Herbiconiux aconitum: one gene and its partner. The protein of the gene in region 2 binds, or shares a complex with, the protein of the main gene of each other region. Links are inferred from orthologs where the notes say so. Each region holds a gene or a part of one and is shown on either strand. Other genes may lie near its edges.

Region 1 (11,697 bases), on a different replicon or contig from region 2:
AAGAAGGTGGCGAGCACGCTGGCGATGAGCAGTACCGGCGCCACCAGGGAGCGCAGCAGCAGCGCCAGGATGATGAACACGATGGCGAGGATCAACGGGATGATCAGTGCCTGATCGGCCGCCGCTGCGGTGTTCGTGTCGAGGGCGGTGGCGTCGCTGCCGCCGACCAGGGTCTGGCTCACGTCTCCGTCGGCGTTCGCATAGGCATCCCGCAGCCCCTCGATCGTCGCGAAGGCAGCCTCGCTCTCGGGCTCGCTCGCGAGCGAGACGTCGAGGCGGGTGAGGCCGCCCGAACTCTCGCCGGGGCGCACGGATTCGACGCCGTCGACCCCTTCGGCGAGGGTGGTGGCTTGTTCGGCCGCGTCGTCGGGGGTGAGCACGATGGTCTGGCCGGTGAGGCCGGCCGAGAACGAGCCGTCGATCACCTCCTGCGCGGTGACCGACTCCGGGTCGCCGAGCAGCTGATCGGTCTGCGACAGACCCACGCGGTAGCCGGAGAGCCCGAGGGCCAGCACGCCGATGCCGAGGGTGGCGACGATCGCCACGACCGCCGGGCGGCGCGCGACTCCCCGGCCGAGGCGCATCCAGACACCCTGTTTGGCGGCGGCGTGCTGGTGGGCTTGGCCGCTCGAAGCGTCGCCGTCCGGTCGTGGAGCCCGCGGCACGAAGGGCCAGAAGAGCCCGCGCCCGCAGACCACCAGCGCCGCGGGCAGCACCAGCAGAGCGAACAGGATGGCGATGACCACACCGATGGCGCAGGCGAAACCGAGCGCGCGGTTGCCGGAGAGCTGTGCGAGGAGCAGGGTGAGGAGGCTCAGCGCGACGGTGCCGCCGCTCGCGGCGATGGCCGGCCCGGCACTCGTGACCGCCGTGAGCATGGCGCGATGCCGGTTCTCTTCACGCGTCAGTTCCTCGCGATAGCGCGCCACGAGCAGCAGGGCGTAGTTGGTGCCCGCGCCGAAGACCAGCACGGAGAGGATGCCGCCGATCGAGGCGTCGATGGTGATGCCGAGCGGTTCGGCGAGGGCTGTGACGACGACGCGGGCGAGACCGTCGGCGATGCCGACCACGGCGAGCGGAACGATCCACAGCACGGGGCTGCGGTACGTGATGATGAGCAGCACGGCGACCACGATGACGGTGACGAGGAGCAGTCGGAAGTCGGCCCCCGCGAAGGCGTTGGAGATGTCGGCCTGGAAGCCCACAGGCCCGGTGAGCAGGGCTTCGAGACCCTCCGGCAGGTCATTGTTCGCGGTCGCACGGAGGTCCGTCGCTGTGGCGGCCAAGTCGTCTTCGGCCTCGGTGGCGTCGAGGGGCACGGCGACCAGCGCCGCCGTACCGTCGTCGCTGAACTGCGGCACCACGGCCTGCGGGGCGATGGACTGCTCGGCGAGGGTGGCGGCGTTGGCCGTGATGGCGGCCCTGTCGGCATCGGTGAGCGCGGCGCCGTCACGGCTCCAGACGAGCACGCCGGCGGTGGTGTCGGCGCTCGGGAAATCGTCGAGCAGAGCGGTGACCTGGGCGGCTTCGCTGGAGTCCGGCAGACCGCTCGGCGGGAAGCTGTCGGCAGAGCTCGTGGGCAGCAGCGCGAAGAGCGCTGCGATGGCGACGACCGAGAGCCCGAGGGTGATCCAAGCGGTGCCGCGAGCGGTCAGTCCGCTCACGAATCGGGCGATCGCGCGCATCCTGTCGTCTCCGTTTCATTTTTGCTAAGCAACTTAGCTACCTAGAGTATTAGCATGTCAGTCATGACGGATGCGCGCAACCTCACCGAGGTCTGGACGCGCGAAGAGCTGCCCGCGACCGGCCTTCCGGAGACCAACGAGATCAGCAACTCGTTGCGCGAGATCAACTCCGTCTCCCGCGCGTTCGAGCGCCGGCTCGGAGCGGTGCTCGCCGTGAATCCGACCGATCTGGCGGCGATGGAACGACTCATCCAAGAGGGCCCACTCACGCCGAGCGACCTCGCGGCCCGCCTCGGTGTCACGACGGCGGCGTCGACGCTGGTGGTCGACCGGCTGGTGGCGCTCGGTCACGTGGAACGGCACCGGCACGAGCACGACCGGCGCAAGATCGTGGTGGTGCCGACCCGTTCCTCCGTGAACCGGGCGATCGACGAGCTGATGCCGGTGATCGTGGGGGTCGCCCGCTTGGTCGACGAGCTGCCGCCCGAGGAGCGTGACGTGATCGCCTCGTTCCTCGACCGGGTCATCGACGTCTACCGCACCGCGGTCGACGCCCCTCTCGAGTGACCTGACTCCGAAACGACGGACCCGCGCACGAGTTTCGGGCTGAGCATCCGTCGTTTCCGATCTTCCGCGGTTTTCTCCGTCGTTGCGGCGGCGGAGGTTGCGCCGGCTAGGCCGGGGGCATGTCCGCGAAGCGGGAGAAGTGACCATGGAAGCCCACCGTGATGGTGGCGGTGGGGCCGTTGCGGTGCTTGGCCACGATGAAGTCGGCCTCGCCGGCGCGCGGGTTGTCTTTCTCGTAGGCGCCCTCGCGGTGCAGCAGGATGACCATGTCGGCATCCTGCTCGAGCGAACCCGACTCGCGGAGGTCGCTGATGGCGGGCTTCTTGTCGGAGCGCTGCTCCGGCCCACGGTTCAGCTGCGAGAGGGCGATGACCGGCACCTGCAGCTCCTTCGCCATGAGCTTCAGGGCACGGGAGAACTCCGAGACCTCCTGCTGCCGGCTCTCGACCTTCTTGCCGCTCGTCATGAGCTGCAGGTAGTCGATGACCACGAGCTTGAGGCCCACCTTCTGCTTCAACCGCCGGCACTTGGCACGGATTTCGACGAGCGTCATGTTCGGGCTGTCGTCGATGTAGAAGGGGGCGTCGTTGATGCGCCCACGGGTCGAGGCCAACGTGGTCCAGTCGCGGCCCTCGATACGGCCCTTGCGCATGCTCTGCAGGGGAACGGATGCCTCGGCCGAGAGCAGACGCATCGCGATCTCCGAGCGCCCCATCTCGAGTGAGAAGAAGATCGACGGCATGTCGTTCTTGATCGACGCCGCGCGGCAGAAGTCGAGTGCGAGGGTGGACTTTCCGAGTGCCGGTCGCGCCGCCACGATGATCATCTGGCCGGGGTGGAAACCGTTGGTCAGGTTGTCGAGATCGGCGAAGCCGGTGGGCACACCGGTCATCTGCCCGTCTTTGCCGGCCGCGGCCTCGATCTCGTCGATCGCGGCTGTCACCGCCACGGTGAGCGGCACGTAGTCTTCGACCTCGACTCCACCGTTCACCGCATAGATCTCGGCCTGCGCGTTGTTGACGAGGTCGGTGACTTCGCCCTCGCTGGCATAACCCATCTGCACGATGCGGGTGCCGGCCTCCACCAGGCGGCGCAGCACCGCCTTCTCCGCCACGATCGACGCGTAGTAGCCGGCGTTCGCGGCTGTGGGCACGAGGCTCGTGAGCGTGTGCAGGTATTCGGCGCCACCGGCGCGGTTCAGCTCACCGGTCTTCGTCAGCTCATCGGTCACCGCGATGACATCGGTGGGCTCGCCGTGCGAGTAGAGGTTGAGGATGGCCTCGAAGATCACCTCGTGCTTCGGAACGTAGAAATCGACCGAGCGCATGACCTCGACCACATCGGCCACAGCGTCTTTGCTGAGCAGCATGCCACCGAGCGCACTCTGCTCGGCGAGCAGGTCGTGCGGAGGCGTGCGGTCGCCCTGACGGGTCTCCCCCGGCCGCTGTTCCCCCGCGAGTCCGAGATGGGCGATCGACACGTATTACTCCTGATCTGCCGTGACATGACGGCGCACCTGATGCACGCCTCATTCATAACTCCGACCACTGACATCGGAGGTTCCCCCTAGGCGCTGCCCAAGACTAAGAAGAGGGCATCTACCCACACAAACAGCCTTGTGGATAAGCCTGTGGAAGATGTGCGCGAAACGCCGGAACTGGTGTGTGTAATCTGTGGACTAGCCTGTGGACAAGTTCGCCCACGTGACCCCGAATAAGATTCTGACCAGGGGTTTAATATTCCCACAGTCTGTGAGTGGAGACATCCTTCGACCAGTGCTTGAAGCTTCGAAAACTCGTTGCTCCCTGTGTACAGGGCTGGGGACAGCGTTCGAGAAATCGGGCGCGAAAAAGGGGCGTCAAGAGTCGTGAAAACCCTTGACACCCCTTCTCGGAGTGACTACTTTGCTGCGACCACCTGAAGGGTGATCGTGGCGGAGAGGTCGTCGCGCAGGCGCACGGTGGCCTCGTGGGTTCCCGTGGCCTTGATGGCGTTCGGGATCTCGATCTTGCGCTTGTCGAGCGAGCCGATGCCGGCCGCCGACACCGCGTCAGCGATGTCGGAGGTCTTCACCGAACCGAAGAGGCGACCGCCCTGGCCCGCCTTGACGGTGAGCTTGACGGTGGCGTTCTCGAGCGTCTGCTTGAGGTGCTGGGCCTCTTCGATCGTGGCGAGCTCACGGGCGGCGCGTGCCGCCTTGATCGACTCGATCTGCTTCTCGCCACCGCGGCTCCACGCCACGGCGAAGCCCTGCGGGATGAGGTAGTTGCGAGCGAAGCCGTTCTTGACGTCGACGACGTCGCCGGCGGAGCCCAGTCCGGTCACCTCGTGGGTGAGAATGAGTTTCGACATGATGCTGCTCCTTAACGGCCCGAGCCGGCGTAGGGCAGAAGTGCCATTTCGCGGGCGTTCTTGACGGCACGGGCGATGAGGCGCTGCTCCTGGACGGAGACTCCCGTGATACGACGAGCGCGGATCTTTCCACGCTCCGAGATGAACTTGCGAAGGGTCGCAACGTCCTTGTAATCGATGACTCCGACGCGAATGGACTTCGCGGGAGCGGCGTTCTTCGCGCCCTTGGCGCCGCGGAGCGGCTTGCGGCGGTCGCCGCTTGACTTTCCAGCCATTGTTTTACTGTCCTGTTCTGAAAGAAGAGAAGTTTAGAAGGGGGTGTCGTCGGCGTAGCTGCCGGGAGTGTTCCAGACGTCGCCGCCCGCGCCCGACGACGCCGGAGCGGATGCCGCCCAGGGCTCGTCGACGGCAGGCTGGCCACCACGGTTTCCGCCGCCGCCTGCACCACCGAACGACCCGCCGCCGGCACCGGCGCCACCACTGGTGGCTCGGGTGACCTGCGCGGTCGCGTAGCGGAGCGAGGGACCGATCTCATCGACCTCGAGCTCGATCGAGGTGCGCTTTTCGCCCTCTTTCGTCTCGTAGGAACGCTGGCGCAGACGACCGGTCGCAACGACGCGGCTGCCCTTGGTCAGCGATCCGGCGACGTGCTCGGCGAATTCACGCCAGACACTCGCACGGAGGAACAAGGCCTCGCCGTCTTTCCAGTCGTTCGACGCGCGATCGAACGTGCGGGGGGTCGACGCGATCGTGAAGTTCGCGACGGCCAGCCCGTTCTGCGTGTAGCGCAGCTCGGGATCGGCGGTGAGGTTGCCCACCACGGTGATTACGGTTTCACCGGCCATGACGGACTACTCGCTGGCCTCGGCCGGAGCGGCAGCAGCCGCGGCGGGCTTGGCGGGAGCGGAGGAAGCAGCCTTGACGGCAGCAGCCGGAGCAGCGGCAGCCGACGGAGCCGACGCGGAAGCAGCGGCCGGTGCAGCGGCCTTGGGGTTGGCAGCCTTGCGGGCGGCCTTCTCCTCGGCGAGCTTCGTGGCGGCGGCGACCTGCGCGATGGCCTCTTCGGCACGCAGCACCTTGGTGCGCATGACGGCTTCCGACAGCTTCAGCTGACGGTCGAGTTCCTTCGTGGCGTCGGCGTTCGCGGTGAGCTTCACCACGGCGTAGATGCCTTCGGTCTTCTTGTTGATCTCGTAGGCCAGGCGACGACGACCCCAGATGTCGATGTTGTCGACAGTGCCGCCATCGTTGCGGATGACGTTGAGGAACTTGTCGAGGCTGGGAGCCACGGTGCGCTCATCGATCTCAGGATCGAGGATCACCATGAGTTCGTACTGATGCGTCACAAACCCACCTCCTTCGGACTTGAACGGTCACAGACGGTCTGTGACAGGAGGGTTCTGCATCGGTCCTGCACCCGCGTGGAGAATTCCACTGGGCACAAGACAACCTGGGTAGCCTATCAGACCGGGTAGATGTGTGAAGGTGTGAACGTGAGTCGTCGTATCGCACTGGTCTCCCTGCACACCTCGCCGCTGGCGACGGCGGGCAGCGGCGACGCGGGCGGGATGAACGTCTATCTGGTCGGACTCGCCGGCGCACTCCGCGCACGCGGCTACGACGTGGAGCTGCTGACGCGCGACGCAGGCGACGGGCGAGCGGATGCGCACACCGACGACGGCGTGCCGGTGCGGTTCCTGCGGGCCGGGCCCCGCGCATCCGTGCCGAAGTCGGAGCTGTCAGCACTGACCGGTGAGTTCGGCCGCGCGATGGCCGAACTGCCGCCGTTCGATCTCGTGCATTCGCATTACTGGTTGTCCGGCGCCGCGGCACTTCCGGTGGCTCGCGCTCAGCGTGCGCCCCACGTGCTCAGCCTGCACACGGTCGCGGCCCTGAAGAACGAGCAGCTCGCACCCGGAGACGTGCCGGAGCCTGCCGTGCGGCTGCGGGCCGAGGCGGCACTCGTGCACGACTCCGACCTCACGATCGCGGCGACGCAGGCCGAGCGTGCCGCCATCCTCCGGGCGACGGCTGCGGCCCCGGGCCGGGTCGCGGTGGTCGCCCCCGGCGTCGACACCCACCTGTTCCACCCCGCCGCGCCCCCGTACCGCCTCACGCGCAGCCGAAACGACGGAGATTCGGCTCGTCTGACGACTCCGACGGAGTCTCAACCCGCTCTCGGCGCCGATCTCCGTCGATTCGCGCGGCCGACGGTGCTCGTGCTGGCGCGCATCCAGCCACTCAAGGGCGTCGACCTCGCCATCCGGGCCATCGGCGCCATCCCGCACGGGCGGCGCCCGCGGCTCATCGTGGCAGGCGGCACGAGCCCGGGCCACGAGGCGTACACGTCGGGGTTGCACGGACTCGTGACCGCGTTGGCCCTGCACGACGACGTTTCGTTCCTGCCCGCCCAGTCGCGCGAGGCCGCCGCGGGCCTCCTACGCGAGGCGACTCTTCTCCTCATCCCCTCGCACTCCGAGACCTATGGCCTCGTGGCGCTCGAGGCCGCCGCCAGCGGCACCCCGGTCATCGCCGCGGCCACCGGAGGGCTGGTCGAGTCGGTGCACGACGGCGTGAGCGGGCTCCTCATCGACCACAGGTCTCCGGATGTCTGGGGCCGGGTGATCGACGAGCTGCTGCACGACCCCACCCGGCTCGCCGCGCTCCGCGCGGGCGCGCTCCGGCACGGCAGAACCCACAGCTGGCCGCACACCGCCGAGCACCTCGCGGCCTTCTATGACGACCTGCTCGAACGCCGCGCGCATGCCGAGGAGTCAGAATGACCTCTATGACCGATCCGCTTGTCGCCTTCGGCGACAGCCCCTTCTTTTTGCACGCCCATCCCGACGACGAGTCCATTTCGACGGGAGGCACGATCGCGGCGCTGCTGCGGAACGACGTCCCGGTGACGATCCTCACGGGCACCCGCGGCGAACGGGGCGAAGTCGTGCCGGGGGAACTCGAGAGCCTCGAGGGCACCGAACTGCTTGGCCCGCATCGGGTGGGCGAGCTGGCGGATGCGCTCGGTGCGCTCGGCGAGCCCGCCCATGCCTTCCTCGGTGCCGCGCCTGCGCGTGCTTCCGGCCGGCCCGAGCGGGTGTATTCCGATTCCGGCATGCGCTGGGGTGCCGACGGATTCGCGGAGGCTGCCGGGGATGCGAGCCCCGCCTCGCTGAGTCTCGCCCCGCTCGACGTCGTCGTCGACGACGTGCTCGCGGCCGCATTCGAGACCCGGCCGTCGGCCATGGTCAGCTACGACGCGCAGGGCGGCTACGGGCATCCCGACCACGTGCGGATGCACGACGCCGGGGTCGAAGTCGCGCGCCGCCTGGGCATTCCGTACTTCGCCATCGTGGAGCCCCGCGCTCCAGGCTCGGGGCTGGAGGCTGGGATGAATGACGCCGCAGCCGACGCCCGCACCGACGGGGCCCTGCTGGAAGTCGACCTCACGCAAACCGGCACCCTCGCGCAGAAGACCCGCGCGATGGCCGCCCATCGCACTCAGCTCAGCATCGACGGCGACACCTTCGTGCTGAGCGGAGTACAGCGGCATCCGATCGGCACGGTCGAGTGGTTCCTCCGCGTGTTCTGAGAGCCACGGTCGGCTCACCCAGCACCGATGGATAGAATCGTTGAGTTTTGACAACAACCGAATCGACAACAACAGAACAAAAGGGCTGCACCGAATGAGCATCAAGGTCGCGATCGCCGGCGTCGGAAACTGCGCGAACTCACTCATCCAGGGCGTGACGTATTACGCCGATGCGGATGAGAACGAGAGCATCCCGGGGCTCATGCACACCCGTTTCGGGCCGTTCCACGTGGGCGACCTCGAGTTTGTGGCGGCGTTCGACGTCGACGCCGCCAAGGTGGGCGTCGACCTCGCCGAGGCCATCTGGGCGAGCGAGAACAACACGCTGAAGTTCGCGGATGTCGCGCCGACCGGCGTCACCGTGCAGCGCGGCCCGACCCTCGACGGGCTCGGCGAGTACTACGTCGAGATGATCGAGGAGTCCGACGTCGAGCCCGTGGATGTCGCCGCGGCACTCCGCGAGTCCGGTGCCGAGGTGCTCGTCTGCTACCTACCGGTGGGCTCCGACGATGCCGCCAAGCACTACGCCCAGGCGGCGTTGGATGCGGGCGTCGCCTTCGTGAACGCCGTGCCCGTGTTCATCGCCTCCGACCCGGAGTGGGCGGCCAAGTTCGTGGCGGCGGGCCTGCCGATCGTGGGTGACGACATCAAGAGCCAAGTCGGCGCCACCATCACGCACCGCGTGCTCGCACGCCTGATGGAGAGCCGCGGCATCCAGATCGACCACACCTACCAACTCAATGTCGGCGGCAACATGGACTTCAAGAACATGCTCGAACGCCGGCGCCTGAAGTCGAAGAAGCTCTCGAAGACGCAGGCCGTGACCAGCAACATCGACATCGATCTGCCCGAGCGCGACATCCACATCGGTCCGAGCGATCACGTGCCGTGGCTCGACGACCGCAAGTTCGCCTTCGTGCGGCTCGAGGGCCATGGCTTCGGCGGCGCCCCGATCAACCTCGAGTACAAGCTGGAGGTCTGGGATTCACCGAACTCGGCCGGCGTCATCATCGACGCCGTGCGCGCCGCCAAGCTGGCGCTCGACGCCGGACTCGGTGGCCCGGTCGAGTCGGCCAGCGCCTATTTCATGAAGTCGCCTTCGGTGCAGCTGCCCGACGACGTGGCTCGCACGCGCCTCGAGGAGTTCATCGCCGCGAACACCCCCGCGTAGCGGCCCCGCGCCCTCGCGCCCTCGCCCGCGGTCAGAGCAGGTCGCGCAGCCGCGCCGCCCGCTCCAGATCGGCCCGGAAGACGGGAAGCGTGTTCAGCGAATACATGCCGTCGATCTGATGGGACTCCCAGAGGGCATGGATGCGCCGCAGGTCGGCCTGACCGCTCTTCCAGCCGATGCCGTCGATCACCGCGATCACGAACTGCTGCGGCAACCGCACGTCGGCCATCTCCTCGATCTCGCGCACGGCGTCGGTCAGCTTCGATCCCGTGGAGTCGAAGCCCTTGGCCGCCACGACGATCTGCGCCTCGCCCGTGGCGGGCACCACGAGATCGCAGGGAGCCGTGCGGCGATTGCGGCCCGAGAAGCGCGTGCGTGTGCCGTAGCTCAGCCCGAGGTCGGAGGCGATGGCCTCGATCTCGTCTTCGAGGCGCCGCCCCGACGCGCCCGCGCTGATTGCGGCGACGCGGCTACCGGCCCGCGCCACCAATATGTCGGAGAAGGTATATGTTCGCCCGAGCTGCGTTTCGAGCAGCCGGATGAGCCCGAAATCGCGGTCTAGGTACTCCACGAGCGCCACCGGACGGGTGCGCGCGAGGGCGGCCCAGCTCGGGGTGTCGAACTCGTGCCGCAGGGAGTTCTTCAGCCGCTCCTGCGAGAGGCCAACGGTGAGGCCGAGCGCCGGCACCCACTCGGGATGCGCGTGCGCCCACGCCGCAAGACCCGCGACGTGGAGGCCGCCCCCGGCGTCCCCGTCGAGCCCGGCGAGCAAGCCGTCCTCGGCCTCGATCCCCCCCTCCGCCAGACGCGCGAGACTCTCGGTGGCGTCGTGGATCACCTGTGCCGCAGCGGTGGGCAGGGTCGGGTCGACGTGCCGCGACATCCGCCCGAGCGTCGACAGATACTCGTCGAACGAGGGGATGTCGCCCATCAATCGCGCCCGATGAAGAGGTATTCGCGCACCGAGTTGCGCGCCGCCGTCGCATGGGTGCCGAAGCTGTAGGAGTGGTCGATCTCGCGCAGCTCGACGTGCGGCTTCACCGCCGCGAGCAGTTCGAGGATGCGCTGCGGCCCGGGCACCGCGTTGGAGGAGTAGGAGAGCACGATCGCACCGGAATCGCGGAACTTCTCGAAGGTGGCGGCGAGCGCATCCTCCACCGTGCGTTTGTAAGCGAACGGCGTGAACTTCTTCGCGATCTTCTTCGTCTTGGTCTCCTCCATGATCACGCGGTCGCGCCAGTAGACCGAGAGACCTTCGAGGAAGTGGTAGCGCTTCATGTAATCGGCATCGTCGGATGGCGGTGCGTAGGGCGGATCGAGGTAGACGACGTCGTAGGGCCCCGCCGGAATGTCGGCCACGTCGTGGTTCAGCGCCGCGCTCGACGCCCCGTTGTCGAACACCGTGCGGTTGTAGTCGGCCACCCGCAACCGGAACTGCTCTTCCATGCTCAGCCGCAGGTCGCGCCGGCCGTCGTCGTAGCGGTTGCCCGTGTAGGTGAACACCCCGCGCGGTTGCTTGCGGGCGGCCGAGAGCACCAGCGCCGAGATCGCGATGTCGCGCTCGGCTCCGGCCAGCAGATCGACGTGGCTCCACGCCGAGTCGAGGAAGGCGAGGTCGGCGGGCGAGAGGTAGAGCCCCGCGAACTTGCGGGCGATGAAGTCGCGCCCGTCGGCGTTCGGCTCGCAGAGCTGCTCGACCGCGTCGTCGGGCAACGTGACGGTGGAGTTCTGCACGGTGGCGCGGGCGATGATCGACGAGAAGGTGAGGAAGTCGTTCGAGGTGACGGCATAGCCCTGCGCCTTGAGGAGGTAGGACACGAAGCCGGAGCCGCTGAAGGCATCCAGCGCCGACGAGCCGCCCAACTCTGAGAACACGCGCTGCAACGAGCCGGCCAGCCGGTATTTCGACCCCATGTAGCGCAAACGCGGAAAAAGTGCTGCCCGGGTGAGGATCTCCGACGCGACCGGGGTGGGAACGGTCGGGAGATCGAGGGTCATGTGCCCAGTCTCCCCGATGCCGCCGACATCGCGGTCATCCGGCGGAGCGCGCCGCCCACCACTCCTTCAGGCGCGCCGTGGCCTCCTCCTCGGAGAGCGGGCCCTCGTCGAGGCGCACCTCCAGCAGGTAGGCGTAGGCCTCGCCGACCGCGCGCGAGGGCTTGAGATCCAGGATGGCCATGATCTGCTCGCCGTCGAGATCGGGCCGAACGGATGCCATCTCCTCCTGTGCGGCCAGCGTCGCGATGCGCTCCTCCAGGTCGTCGTAGGCGAACGACAGTCGGTCGGCCTTGCGGCGGTTGCGGGTGGTGACGTCGGCGCGGGTGAGGATG
Region 2 (11,597 bases):
AGCACGGAAAGGTGCGCGCCGTCGCCCGGGGGGTGCGACGCACGGCCTCGAAGTTCGGGGCACGGCTCGAACCCTTCATGGTGGCCGACGTGCAGTTCTACGAGGGCCGAAGCCTCGACACCATCACCCAGGCGGTCACGATCGGGTCGTACGGGGCCGAGATCACCGCCGACTACGCCAGCTACACGGCCGCGAGCGCGATGGTGGAGACCGCCGACAAGCTCACCGAGGAGGAGCCCTCGCTGCAGCAGTACCTGCTGCTCGTCGGCGCCCTGCGCTCGCTCGCTCGCGGCGAGCACGGACCCACCATGACGCTCGACTCCTACTTGCTGCGCGCCCTCTCGATGGCGGGCTGGGCGCCGAGCTTCCATGACTGCGCGGTCACCGGTGAGGCGGGGCCGCATTCCGCCTTCGTGGTGCAGCTCGGCGGCGTGGTGAGCGACGAGGTGGCCCCGCCCGGCACGCCGCGACTCGACACCGCCACCCTGGGCCTGCTCGGCGCCCTGCTCACGGGTGATTGGGCGGCGGCCGACGCCGCGGAGTCGGGCACCCGTTCACGCGCGAGCGGTATCGTGGCGGCGTACACCCAATGGCACCTGGAACGCGGGCTCCGATCGCTCGAGCACGTCGAACGGTCGCAGACGAAGAAGGTTCAACCGCAGTGAGTCCCGTTCAGAAGACCTCCCCGTTGGCGGAGCCGTTCCGGCCCCTCGACTGGACGGGCATCCACCCGCCGTCGATTCCTGCCGGCGCCGTTCCGAAGCACGTGGCGATCGTCATGGACGGCAATGGGCGGTGGGCCAACCAGCGTGGTCTCACCCGCATCGAGGGGCACCGCGCGGGCGAGGCGGCGCTTTTGGACGTCGTGGCCGGCGCCATCCAGATCGGGGTGAAGCACATCAGCGTCTACGCCTTCTCCACCGAGAACTGGAAACGCTCTCCCGACGAAGTGCGGTTCTTGATGGGGTTCAACCGGGAGGTGCTGCACCGCCGGCGCGACCAGCTGAACGAGTGGGGTGTGCGCATCCGCTGGGCCGGCCGCAAGCCGCGGCTCTGGGCCTCGGTCATCAAGGAACTGCAGTTCGCCGAACGCCTCACGGCCGCCAACTCGACCCTCACCCTCACCATGTGCGTGAATTACGGCGGCCGCAACGAGATCACGGATGCGGTGCGCACCATCGCCGACGACGTCGCGGCCGGGCGCCTCCGCCCTTCGGCCGTGTCGGAGAAGCTGATCCAGAAGCGTCTCTACGTGCCCGAGCTGCCCGACGTCGATCTCTTCGTGCGGAGTTCGGGGGAGCAGCGCACCTCGAACTTCCTGCCCTGGCAGTCGGTGTACGCCGAGATGGTGTTCCTCGACCGGCTCTGGCCCGATTTCACGCGCGTCGACCTGTGGCAGGCGATCGAGCACTACGCCGGACGCAACCGGCGGTTCGGCGGGGCCGTGGATGCGCCTGACCCGACCGAAGACGAGATCGGGGTCTGACGCCCTTCCGTCGCGGAATGAGATCGCGGATGCCCGCGTTGGCTTCTTCGTGACTGAAGCCATCAAAATCGACATCTGGTCCGACATCGCCTGCCCGTGGTGTTACATCGGAAAACGCAAACTGGAATACGGCATCGCCGAATACGAAGGCGACGAGGGCGCTGCACCCGTCGAGATCGAATACCACAGCTTCGAGCTCTCGCCCGATACGCCGGTCGACTTCGACGGCAGCCACGAGGAGTTCTTGGCCACGAAGGGTTTCCCGGTCGAGCAGATCGGGCCGATGATCGAGCGGGTGACCGGCATCGCCGCCTCGGTGGGTCTCGACTACGACTACGGCAACCTCAAGCACGCGAACACCGTGCTCGCGCACCAACTCATCCACTACGCCAAAGCTCGGGGAGTGCAGCTCGAGGCCAAGGAACGGCTGTTGAAGGCCTACTTCGTCGAGGGCCGTCAGGTGGGCACGATCGACGGACTCGCCGATCTCGGTGCCGAACTCGGCTTCGACCGCGACGACGTCGTGCGCTCGCTGAGCTCGAACGAGTACCTGGCCGACGTGCGCGCCGATCAGCAGACCGCGATCGCCTACGGCATCCAGGGCGTGCCGTTCTTCGTGATCGACGGGAAGTACGGCGTCTCGGGCGCGCAAGACCCGGCGACCTTCGCGCAGGTGCTGCGCCAGGTGACCGACGAGAAGACGGAGGTCGGCGCGTGACCGCCGATGCCGCAGGCGAGGCTGCTCCCGCCGCGACGCCCCCTCAGCCCGTACAGATCCTGCCTCGCGCACCGCTGACCCTCACCCTCGTGGGCGACCCGGGTGCCGCCTGCGAGGGCGACGCCTGCGCGATCTGACGCTCAGGCGCCCTCGGCATCATCGAGTGGGCACAATTCGTCGGTTCCCCTGGGCTTGGGCGACGATTCGTGCCCACTCGATGTCAGTCGCGCGCGGGGATCGGGTCGGAGATGTCGGCGACCACCGCATCCAGCCCCGTTGCCAGGGTGTCGGCGTCGACGAAAGCGCTGTGCCCATGGGCGCCGGCGCCCATCGCGACGCGCTTGCCCACGAACGAGGCGTCGAGATAGACGGGCCAGGCCGTGGTCGAGCCGAGCGGGGTGATCGTGCCGCGTTCGTAGCCCGTGGCCTCGTGCGCGACATCCTGATGCGGCATCGAGAGCCTGTTCACCCCGACCAGGGTGCGGAGCTTCGGCCAGCTGATCTGACGGTCGCCCGGGATGAGGGCGAACAGGAAGCCGCCGTCGTGACGCTTCACCACGAGGCTCTTCATCACGTCGCCGGGTGCGAGCCCGAGCAGCGCGGCAGCCGCCTCCAGCGAGTCGGCGGCGGGCCGCTCGACGACCTCCACCGGGATGCCCCGGGCCTCGGCGTCATGGAGCACTCTGTCGATACCGTTCTTGTCACTCACAATCGTGTTCAACAGCCCGACTCTCCACAGGATTCCCGATCCCGACACACCCCCGGCGCCAGTCTGGGAGAATTGACCACGATGTCCACTCCAACACTCACCGCCCCCGCACCGAAGGCCGTCGGCGACGCGCTGACCTCCGTCGACGACAAGCTCGCCATCGGGCCCATCCGGCTCGACGTGCCCGTCGTTCTGGCGCCCATGGCGGGCATCACGAACACTGCGTTCCGACGGCTCTGCCGCGAGTTCGGCGCCGGCCTCTACGTGAGCGAGATGATCACGAGCCGGGCCCTCGTCGAGCGCACGCCCGAGACGATGCGGCTCATCACCCACCACCCGTCCGAGACGCCTCGTTCCATCCAGCTCTACGGGGTCGATCCGGCCACGATGGCCGAGGCGGCGCGCATCCTGGTCGACGAAGACCGCACCGATCACATCGACATGAACTTCGGCTGCCCGGTGCCCAAGGTCACGCGCAAGGGTGGGGGTGCAGCACTGCCCTGGAAGCTCGATCTCTTCCGCGAGATCGTCGAGTCGGTGGTCGACGCGGCCGGAGACATCCCGGTCACCGTCAAGATGCGCAAGGGCATCGACACCGACCACCTCACCTACCTCGAAGCGGCCCGCGCCGCCGAGGGTGCCGGTGTGAAGGCCATCGCGCTGCACGCGCGCACGGCGGCCGATTTCTACAGCGGTCAGGCCGACTGGTCGGCCATCGCGCGGCTGAAAGAGACCATCACGAGCATTCCGGTGCTCGGCAACGGCGACATCTGGTCGGGCGAAGACGCGCTGCGCATGGTCGACGAGACCGGATGCGACGGGGTCGTCGTGGGGCGCGGTTGCCTCGGCCGCCCGTGGCTGTTCGGCGACCTCGCGGCGGCGTTCCGGGTGCGCGCCGGTGAGCTCACGGCCGACGAGGCGGCAGCGCTGCGGGCCGCCCCGTCGCTCGGCGACGTGGCGCGCACGCTCCGCCGGCACACCGAGCTGCTGGTGGAGTTCTTCGGAGACGAGAATCGCGCCTGCCGCGACATCCGCAAGCACGTCGCGTGGTATCTGAAGGGCTACCCGGCCGGCCACGAGGTGCGGGCCGCGCTCAGCACCGTCACGAGCCTGGCCCAGATGGATGAGATCCTCGCCACCCTCGACTGGTCGGAGCCCTACCCGGGCGCCGACGCCGAGGGCCCGCGCGGCCGGGCCGGCAGCCCGAAGAACCCGGCGCTGCCCGACGGATGGCTGAAGTCCCGTTCGCTCGAGAGCGCCGGGCGGGTCGACCTCGCCGAGGCAGAACTGAGTCACAGTGGTGGCTGAGCCCCTGCACAACCTGTCGACCGCGACGCCCACGAAGGGCTACTCCGAAGCCGACGCCGAGAGATTCCTCCCCGAGGAGCACTACACCCGTCGCAGCGACTTCGCGCGCGACCGGGCGCGCCTCTTGCACTCCTCGTCGCTGCGGCGACTCGCGGCCAAGACGCAGGTGCTGAGCCCGGCCGTGGTGGCCGACTTCGCCCGCAACCGCCTCACGCACTCGCTCGAGGTGGCCCAGGTCGGCCGCGAGCTCGCCAACAGCCTCGATCTCGATCCCGATGTGGTCGACAGCGCGTGCCTCGCGCACGACCTCGGGCATCCGCCGTTCGGGCACAACGGCGAGCGGGCCCTCAACGACTGGGCCCGCGACATCGGCGGGTTCGAGGGCAACGCGCAGAGTCTGCGCATCCTGACCCGGCTCGAACCGAAGGTGTTCGACGGCGAGGGCCGCAGTGTGGGCCTCAACCTCACGCGGGCGAGCCTCGATGCGAGTTGCAAGTATCCGTGGACGGTGTCCGCCCCGGTTCCGGATGCGAGCGGTCGGCTGAAATACGGGGTGTACGACGACGACGCGCCGGTCTTCGAGTGGCTCCGGCACGGTGCGCCCGATCGAAAGCTCTGCGTCGAGGCCCAGGTGATGGACCTGTCCGACGACATCGCCTATTCGGTGCACGACTTCGAAGACGCGGTGCTGAACGGCTACATCGACGTCTCGGTGCTCGGTGCGCGTGCCGATCACGCGGCGCTCATCCGCAGCATCCACTCGCGGGCCGGCGGGGCGTTCAGCCTCGACGATCTGACGGAGGCCTTCGAACGGCTCGACTCGCTGCAGGTCTGGCTGTCGGAGTGGGATGACTCGCGCCAGGCGCACGCTCGCCTGAAGAACCTCACCAGCCAGTTGATCGGCCGATTCGCCGGCGCAGCCACCCGCGCCACCCGGGAGTCCTTCCCGGCCACCAGCATCACGCGCTATGGGGCCGATGTCGTGGTGCCGCCCTGGGTCGAGGCCGAGATCGCGACGCTCAAGGGCATCGTGTCGGTGTTCGTGATGAGCAACGACGCCCGGCAGCCGATCTACCAGACCCAGCGAACGCAGCTGCTCGAGTTGGCCGACGCCCTCTGGGAGTCCGACGGCCGGGCGCTCGACACGGCGTTCGCAGAAGACTGGCGCCTGGCCGCCGGCGACGCCGAACGCAAGCGCATCGTGGTCGACCAGGTGGCGAGCCTCACCGATCAGACGGCCGACGCCTGGCACACCCGGTTGGTCGAACCCCACTCCACCGGGCTGCGTGTCGGTAGCCGGAACGTATCCTAGAGACATGGCAGGGCTGATACGTCGAAGCGACATCGACGAAGTCCGTTCCCGGGTCAACATCGCCGATGTGGTGGGCGACTACGTCACGCTGAAGAGCGCAGGCTCCGGGTCGATGAAAGGGCTCTGCCCGTTCCACGACGAGCGCTCCCCGAGCTTCCACGTGCGGCCGGGGGTCGGCTTCTACCACTGCTTCGGCTGTGGGGAGGGCGGCGACGTCTACAAGTTCCTGCAGCAGATGGATCACGTGACCTTCGCTGAAGCGGTCGAGCGCCTCGCGGCGAAGATCGGCTTCCAGCTGCACTACGAAGACGGCGGCGCCGCGGTCGATCAAGGCAATCGGGCTCGCCTGCTCGCCGCCAACGAGGCGGCGCGCGAGTACTTCGCCGAGCAGCTCACGATGCCGGGGGCCGACACCGCGCGGGCCTTCCTCGGCGAACGCGGCTTCGATGCCTCTGTCGCCGCGCACTTCGGTGTCGGCTACGCACCGCAGGGGTGGGACAACCTGGGCAAGCACCTCAAGAGCCGGGGCTTCACCGAGAAGGAGCTCAGCGAAGCCGGTCTCCTCAGTTCGGGCGACCGGGGAAGCTACGACCGCTTCCGGGGCCGGTTGATCTGGCCGATCCGCGATCAGACGGGGCAGACCGTCGGTTTCGGCGCTCGTCGGCTCTTCGACGACGACAAGGGCCCGAAATATCTCAACACCCCTGAGACGCTCGTCTATCACAAGGCGCAGGTGCTCTACGGGCTCGATCTCGCCAAGCGCGACATCGCGCGCGGCCGGCAGGTCGTGGTGGTGGAGGGCTACACCGATGTGATGGCGTGCCACCTCGCGGGTGTCACCACCGCGGTCGCCACCTGCGGCACCTCCTTCGGCGTTGAGCACATCAAGATCATGCGTCGGGTGCTCTCCGACGACAGTGCCGGTCTCGGTGAGGTCATTTTCACCTTCGATCCGGATGCGGCCGGCCAGAAAGCCGCCCTGCGCGCCTTCAGCGAGGAGCAGCGCTTCGCCGCCCAGACCTACGTGGCGGTGGCGCCCGACGGTCTCGACCCCTGCGACCTCCGGCTCGCGAAGGGCGACGACGCCGTGCGACGGCTGATCAAGGGCAAGAAGCCGATGTTCGAGTTCGTGATCAAGCAGAAGCTCTCGGCCTACGACCTCGAGACCGTCGAGGGCCGCGTCGCGGCCCTGCGGGATGCGGCACCGATCGTGTCCGACATCCGGGATTCGGCGCTGCGACCGGCGTACACCCGCCAGCTCGCCAAGATGCTGGCCATGGAGCTCGACGACGTGCAGCGTGCTGTGGAGAGCAGCGGGTCCCGCTCGCGCGGCGCATCCGGAAGCGACCGCGGCACTCTCGACCGCGGAGCCCTCGACCGGGGTGCGTCCGACCGGGGTGGCCCGGAGCGCGGCGCTGCGGCCGTGGTGGTCGCCGAGCGTCCGCGCTCGATCGACCCGGCCGGCGATCCGCTGGTGGCTTCCGTCACCTCCCTCCAAGAGGCCCCGGTGGTGCGCCCGAGCGTCACCATCACCCAGCTTCCCGCCACGACCGCCGCCCGCACCGAGCGCGACGCACTGATGGCGATGCTGCAGGCTCCGACCGTCGTCGGTCGAGACCTGCTGTTGCAGGCGAGCGGCTGCGGGTTCAGCAATGCGCCGCTCGCGGCGATCCGCGACGCGATCGGCCGCAACGTCGACTCCTTCGAACGCCAGGACTGGGTGACGGTGATCCAGGCCGATGTGCCCGAGGAGTATCGCCGGCTGGTCGAGGAGATCGCCGTGGCGCCGTTGCCGGAGCGACCCGATCGCGAGCCGCAGATCTATCTGCGCCGCATCACCCGCGACCTCATCCAGCGGCACCTTCTGCGCCGCAAAGAAGATGTCAAAGGGCGGTTGCAGCGCACCGACGCGGTCGAGAATCCCGAAATCTACCGCGAGATCCAGCGCGAACTGGTGCAACTCGAGGCCGACCGCCGCGCCTTGCAGGCGGAGTAGCGGCGAACGCCTAGGCTCGAATCCTATGGCTGACCGAAACGTACTCACCGCCTCCGACGTCACCATCGAATACCCGGCACACAGCGTGAGCTCGGCGTTCACGGCGGTGAAGGGCTTCACCCTGGTGATCGAACCCGGCGAAATCGTCGGGCTCGTCGGATCGAGCGGGTCGGGCAAATCGACGCTCGCCCAGGTGGCGTCGGGCCAGGCCGCCATCCGGGGCTCGAAAGAGAACTCGCCCCGTATCATCGGCGGCAGTCTCGACGTTCTGGGCTTTCAGATGCGCGGGCTCAAGCGCGCGAATCTCAACAAGCTGACGCTCGGCGTCGGCTACGTGGCACAGGATGCCGGGTCGAACCTCACCTCGAACATGACGGTCGCCGAGTTGGTGGCCGAACCGCTGTTCCTCCGCGACAAGCGCTTCAACCGTCAGGAGGCCGGGCTGAAAGCCGCCACGCTGGTGGATGCTCTGCTCCTGCCCGTGGGAACGATGCTGAAGCAGCCCCACGAGCTCTCCAGCGGCCAGAGACAGCGCGTGGCGATCGCCCGCGGGCTCATCCTCGATCCGGTGCTGCTGATCGCCGACGAGCCCACCGCGGGCGTCGACGTCTCGGTTCGGGGCGCCGTCGTCGACGTCATCGCCGGCCTGCAGCGCTCGCGCGGAGCGAGCGCACTGATCGTCAGCCACGACCTGGATGCGCTGGGCCGGGCGGTCGACCGCATCGCCGTCATCCACGAGGGCGTGGTGGTGGGGCTCGGCCCGATCGACGAGGTGCTCGGCGACCCGCGGCACCCTTACGTGGCCGGGCTGGCGCGCGAGACCTACGCCGATGAGGACGAGAGCGACGAGGGCGACGAGATGGATGAGGCCGGCGGTGACGACGATGACGCCTCGGCCGAAGCCGAATATGAAGCCAACGAAGACGCCGACAGCGCCCGAGCCGAAGCTCGCCGCGAGGAGAATCGCTGATGCACCGAGCTACCACCCCGAGTCGCCACCGCGAGGTGCTCGCGGTTCCCGCCGAATCCCTGCCGGTCGATGAACGGCCGCACCCGGGGCCCATCGCGGTGCTGCCCACCGCTGAACCACTCTTCGTGCAGGCGATCGAGGAGGCGGGCGGCGCCGTGGCGCCACTCGGGCCGGAGACCCGAGGGATCGTCTGGTTGAGCTCGCGCGGCGCCGACGACTTCGCCGCCGCCCTCGAGGCGAACCCGCAGGTGGAATGGGTGCAGCTGCCGTGGGCCGGGGTCGACGCCTTCGCCGAGGTGCTGCGCAGCCACGATCGCCCCCGCCTGGTCTGGACCAGCGCCAAGGGCGCCTACGCCCAGCCGGTGGCCGAGCATGCGCTGACGCTGATGCTGGCTCTGCTGCGCCACCTGCCCGAGCGTGTTCGCGCCACCACCTGGGGTGCGAAGACGGGACTGTCGCTCTACGGTCTCGACGTGGTGGTCATCGGCGCCGGCGGCATCGCCCTGGAGCTCCTGCGGCTGCTGGAGCCCTTCGGTGTGGAGTCGACCATCGTGCGCCGTTCCGAGCTCGCTGTGCCCGGAGCGGGCCGCACGGTGACGAACGACCGTCTCGACGAGGTGCTGCCCGCCGCTGACGTGGTCGTCGTGGCCGCCGCCCTGACCGCGGGAACCGAGAAGCTCCTCGGCGAAGCCCAGTTCGGTCATATGAAGCAAACGGCATATCTCATCAACATCGCCCGCGGCGGACTGGTCGACACCGACGCGTTGGCCGCTGCACTGGCCTCAGGACAGATCGCCGGTGCGGGGCTCGACGTCACCGATCCGGAACCCCTGCCCGACGGGCATCCGCTCTGGTCGGAGCCCCGCGCACTCATCACGCCCCACACGGCGGACACGCCCGAGATGACGGCGCCGCTGTTGGCGGCGCGCGTTCGGCACAACGTGCGTGCTCTGCTCGGCGAAGGAGACTTCGCCGGACGGGTCGACCCCCAGGCGGGCTACTGAGTGGTCAAAGCGGGTGCCGAAACAGTGATAATGTATTGACGCTGTTTCAGCAACATTCCTCGATAGCTCAATTGGCAGAGCAGCCGGCTGTTAACCGGCAGGTTCTTGGTTCGAGTCCAAGTCGGGGAGCGAAGGCCTCGCGGCTCCACCCGCGGGGCCTTTCTTCGTTTGCGGCACACGAAAAAAGCCCGCGACCCGAGGGATCGCCGGTGAGGAACTCGTCAGCCGGCGACGCGGTGGCGGCGCGCAGACGACGAAGACGAACCCGCCGAAGCGGGCGCGGGAAGGCGTCGGGGCGACTTCGGGGGCGGAACCTCGTCGAGGGCCGTGCCCACCTCGATCTCGCTCATTGCGATCCGTGTCAGCGGGCCGACCAGCAGCAGTTCCACGCCGCCCTTGTGCAGGAGCGGAACCAGTTCGGTGTCGCCGCGCTCCGCGGTGTCGCGGGCGTGAGCGATGAAGATGTCCGCCATCGTGCTCGTGGCGAAGAAGCTGCGTCCACCGTGGTGGATCACGCGGCTGTACTCGTGTTCAATCGGCATGGACCGTCTACTTTCCACTGTGCGTCGAGTCAGAATCTACGCCGACCGCATCCTGGTGGAAAGGGGTTGTTTTCCCAGTTTCGAATGGGCTCTGCCATCATCGGATGATGCCCCGCGCATCCCGGCGAACCCCCGAAGAGACGGCCGCCATCCGGGCAGCCCTCGCGGTCGGCCTCGCCACCGCCGCCTACGGCATCTCCTTCGGTGCCCTCGCCACCCTTTCCGGTCTCGACATCTGGCAGACCTGCTTCCTCAGCCTCGTGATGTTCACGGGCGGCTCCCAGTTCGCCCTCATCGGCGTGCTCGCGTCGGGTGGTCTCGCGGCGGGGCCCGCCGCGGTCACGAGTGCGGCGCTGCTCGGCACGCGAAACGTCTTCTACGCCATCCGGATGTCGCCCGTCATCGGCCCCGGATTCCTCAAACGAGCCGCGGCCGCACAGCTCACCATCGATGAGTCGGTCGCCGTCTCCGCCGCCCAGCGCACGCCCGCCGCCGAGCGGGTCGGGTTCTGGGCCACGGGCATCCTGATCTACCTCGGCTGGAACCTCACCACCCTCGTCGGCGCCCTCATCGGCGACCTGCTGGGCGACGTGAGTGCCTACGGTCTGGATGCGGCGGCCGCTGCGGCGTTCCTCGGGCTGCTCTGGCCGCGACTGAAGGAGCGGCAGACCCAGGCCGTGGCGGTGGGAGCCGCCTTCGTCGCCGCCCTCCTGACACCGTTCCTCACGCCCGGCCTGCCCGTGCTGGTGGCCGCGGTCGTCGCCATCGTGGTCGGCGCGTTCAATCTGCTGGGCCGTGACCGCCGATCGAGTAGCCGAGGGGATGCCGCGTGAGCAGCTGGAACATCGTCATTCTCGCGTCGGTCATCTGCTTGGGGCTCAAGGTGGCCGGCTACCTGATCCCGCCGCGCGCCTTCGAGCACCCGACGGTCGCCCGCATCGCCAACTTGATGACGGTCGCGCTGCTGGCCGCGCTCATCGCGGTGCAGACGCTCGGCGCCGGGCAGTCCATCCAAGTGGATGCGCGAGTGCCGGCGGTGCTCGTGGCGGCGGGCCTCTACGCCTTGCGCGTGCCGTTCGTGGTGGTGGTGATCGTGGCCGCAGGGGTCGCGGCCCTCATCCGTGCCGTCACCTAGGCCGGCCGCGACACGCCCTACGCGTCGAGGTCGTCGACCCCGGGGAGCCAGGCGTTGCCGTCGACGCCCCAACCCCGCTTGCGGATGATCTTCGCGACGGCCTTCGAATACTCCCGGTCGAGCCGATCGACGTAGAGCACGCCGTCGAGGTGGTCGAACTCGTGCTGGAAGATGCGGGCCAGCCATCCGGTGGCCTCGATCTCGTAGTGGTTGCCGTCGAGATCGGATGCGCGCAGGATCGCCGCAGCGCCACGAGCCAGCGGGAAGCGCGGACCGGGGAAGGAGAGGCAGCCCTCCGACGAGGTTTCGGGGTCGGCCGGTTCGATCGAAGTGGGGGTGATGAAGAGCTCGGGGTTGATCGCCACTCCGCGGTGCAGCACCTCGTCGTCGTCGGTCCAGCTGTAGACGAAGAGGCGG

Evidence for each region.
Region 1: the proteins of dnaG (region 2) and dnaB are in contact, whole or in part, in a crystal structure (PDB 2R6A), measured with the Geobacillus stearothermophilus proteins. The link is inferred for Herbiconiux aconitum from one-to-one orthologs. Residues at the interface, in WP_049624496.1 of Geobacillus stearothermophilus: Lys456, Leu457, Leu458, Pro459, Ala460, Asn463, Ala464, Leu467, Leu535, Leu536, Ile537, Ala538, Gln544, Glu545, Asp548, Tyr549, His552; in WP_033016901.1 of Geobacillus stearothermophilus: Ser13, Glu15, Ala16, Gln18, Glu91, Leu92, Asp94, Ala95, Val96, Pro97, Thr98, Ala99, Ala100, Asn101, Tyr104, Tyr105, Ile108.

Annotation. Positions count from the first base shown.
Region 1 is NZ_JANLCM010000001.1:1,009,703-1,021,399, forward strand. What follows is about bases 1,546-4,542. They hold dnaB (replicative DNA helicase), read right to left. Parts: upstream 3,733-4,542; coding sequence 2,359-3,732; downstream 1,546-2,358. Other genes in these bases: N1027_RS04585 (MMPL family transporter), read right to left, coding at 1,546-1,685; N1027_RS04590 (MarR family winged helix-turn-helix transcriptional regulator), read left to right, coding at 1,740-2,252; rplI (50S ribosomal protein L9), read right to left, coding at 4,152-4,542. Outside these bases: more of N1027_RS04585, read right to left, coding at 1-1,545; more of rplI, read right to left, coding at 4,543-4,604; rpsR (30S ribosomal protein S18), read right to left, coding at 4,616-4,879; N1027_RS04610 (single-stranded DNA-binding protein), read right to left, coding at 4,913-5,449; N1027_RS04620 (glycosyltransferase), read left to right, coding at 6,098-7,387; N1027_RS04625 (PIG-L family deacetylase), read left to right, coding at 7,393-8,196; N1027_RS04630 (inositol-3-phosphate synthase), read left to right, coding at 8,291-9,367; N1027_RS04635 (hypothetical protein), read right to left, coding at 9,399-10,298; N1027_RS04640 (DNA adenine methylase), read right to left, coding at 10,298-11,365; N1027_RS04645 (CCA tRNA nucleotidyltransferase), read right to left, coding at 11,400-11,697. UniProt on the Escherichia coli protein: The main replicative DNA helicase, it participates in initiation and elongation during chromosome replication. Travels ahead of the DNA replisome, separating dsDNA into templates for DNA synthesis.
Region 2 is NZ_JANLCM010000002.1:923,245-934,841, reverse strand. Bases 5,137-8,033 are described here. They hold dnaG (DNA primase), read left to right. Parts: upstream 5,137-5,537; coding sequence 5,538-7,529; downstream 7,530-8,033. Other genes in these bases: N1027_RS15905 (ATP-binding cassette domain-containing protein), read left to right, coding at 7,555-8,033; N1027_RS15915 (deoxyguanosinetriphosphate triphosphohydrolase), read left to right, coding at 5,137-5,533. Outside these bases: DNA repair protein RecO, read left to right, coding at 1-665; N1027_RS15940 (isoprenyl transferase), read left to right, coding at 662-1,486; N1027_RS15935 (DsbA family oxidoreductase), read left to right, coding at 1,536-2,204; N1027_RS15930 (hypothetical protein), read left to right, coding at 2,201-2,341; N1027_RS15925 (aminoacyl-tRNA deacylase), read right to left, coding at 2,425-2,925; tRNA dihydrouridine synthase DusB, read left to right, coding at 2,995-4,221; more of N1027_RS15915, read left to right, coding at 4,211-5,136; more of N1027_RS15905, read left to right, coding at 8,034-8,499; N1027_RS15900 (D-isomer specific 2-hydroxyacid dehydrogenase family protein), read left to right, coding at 8,499-9,503; N1027_RS15890 (hypothetical protein), read right to left, coding at 9,725-10,045; N1027_RS15885 (AzlC family ABC transporter permease), read left to right, coding at 10,153-10,878; N1027_RS15880 (AzlD domain-containing protein), read left to right, coding at 10,875-11,180; def (peptide deformylase), read right to left, coding at 11,198-11,597. UniProt on the Escherichia coli protein: RNA polymerase that catalyzes the synthesis of short RNA molecules used as primers for DNA polymerase during DNA replication.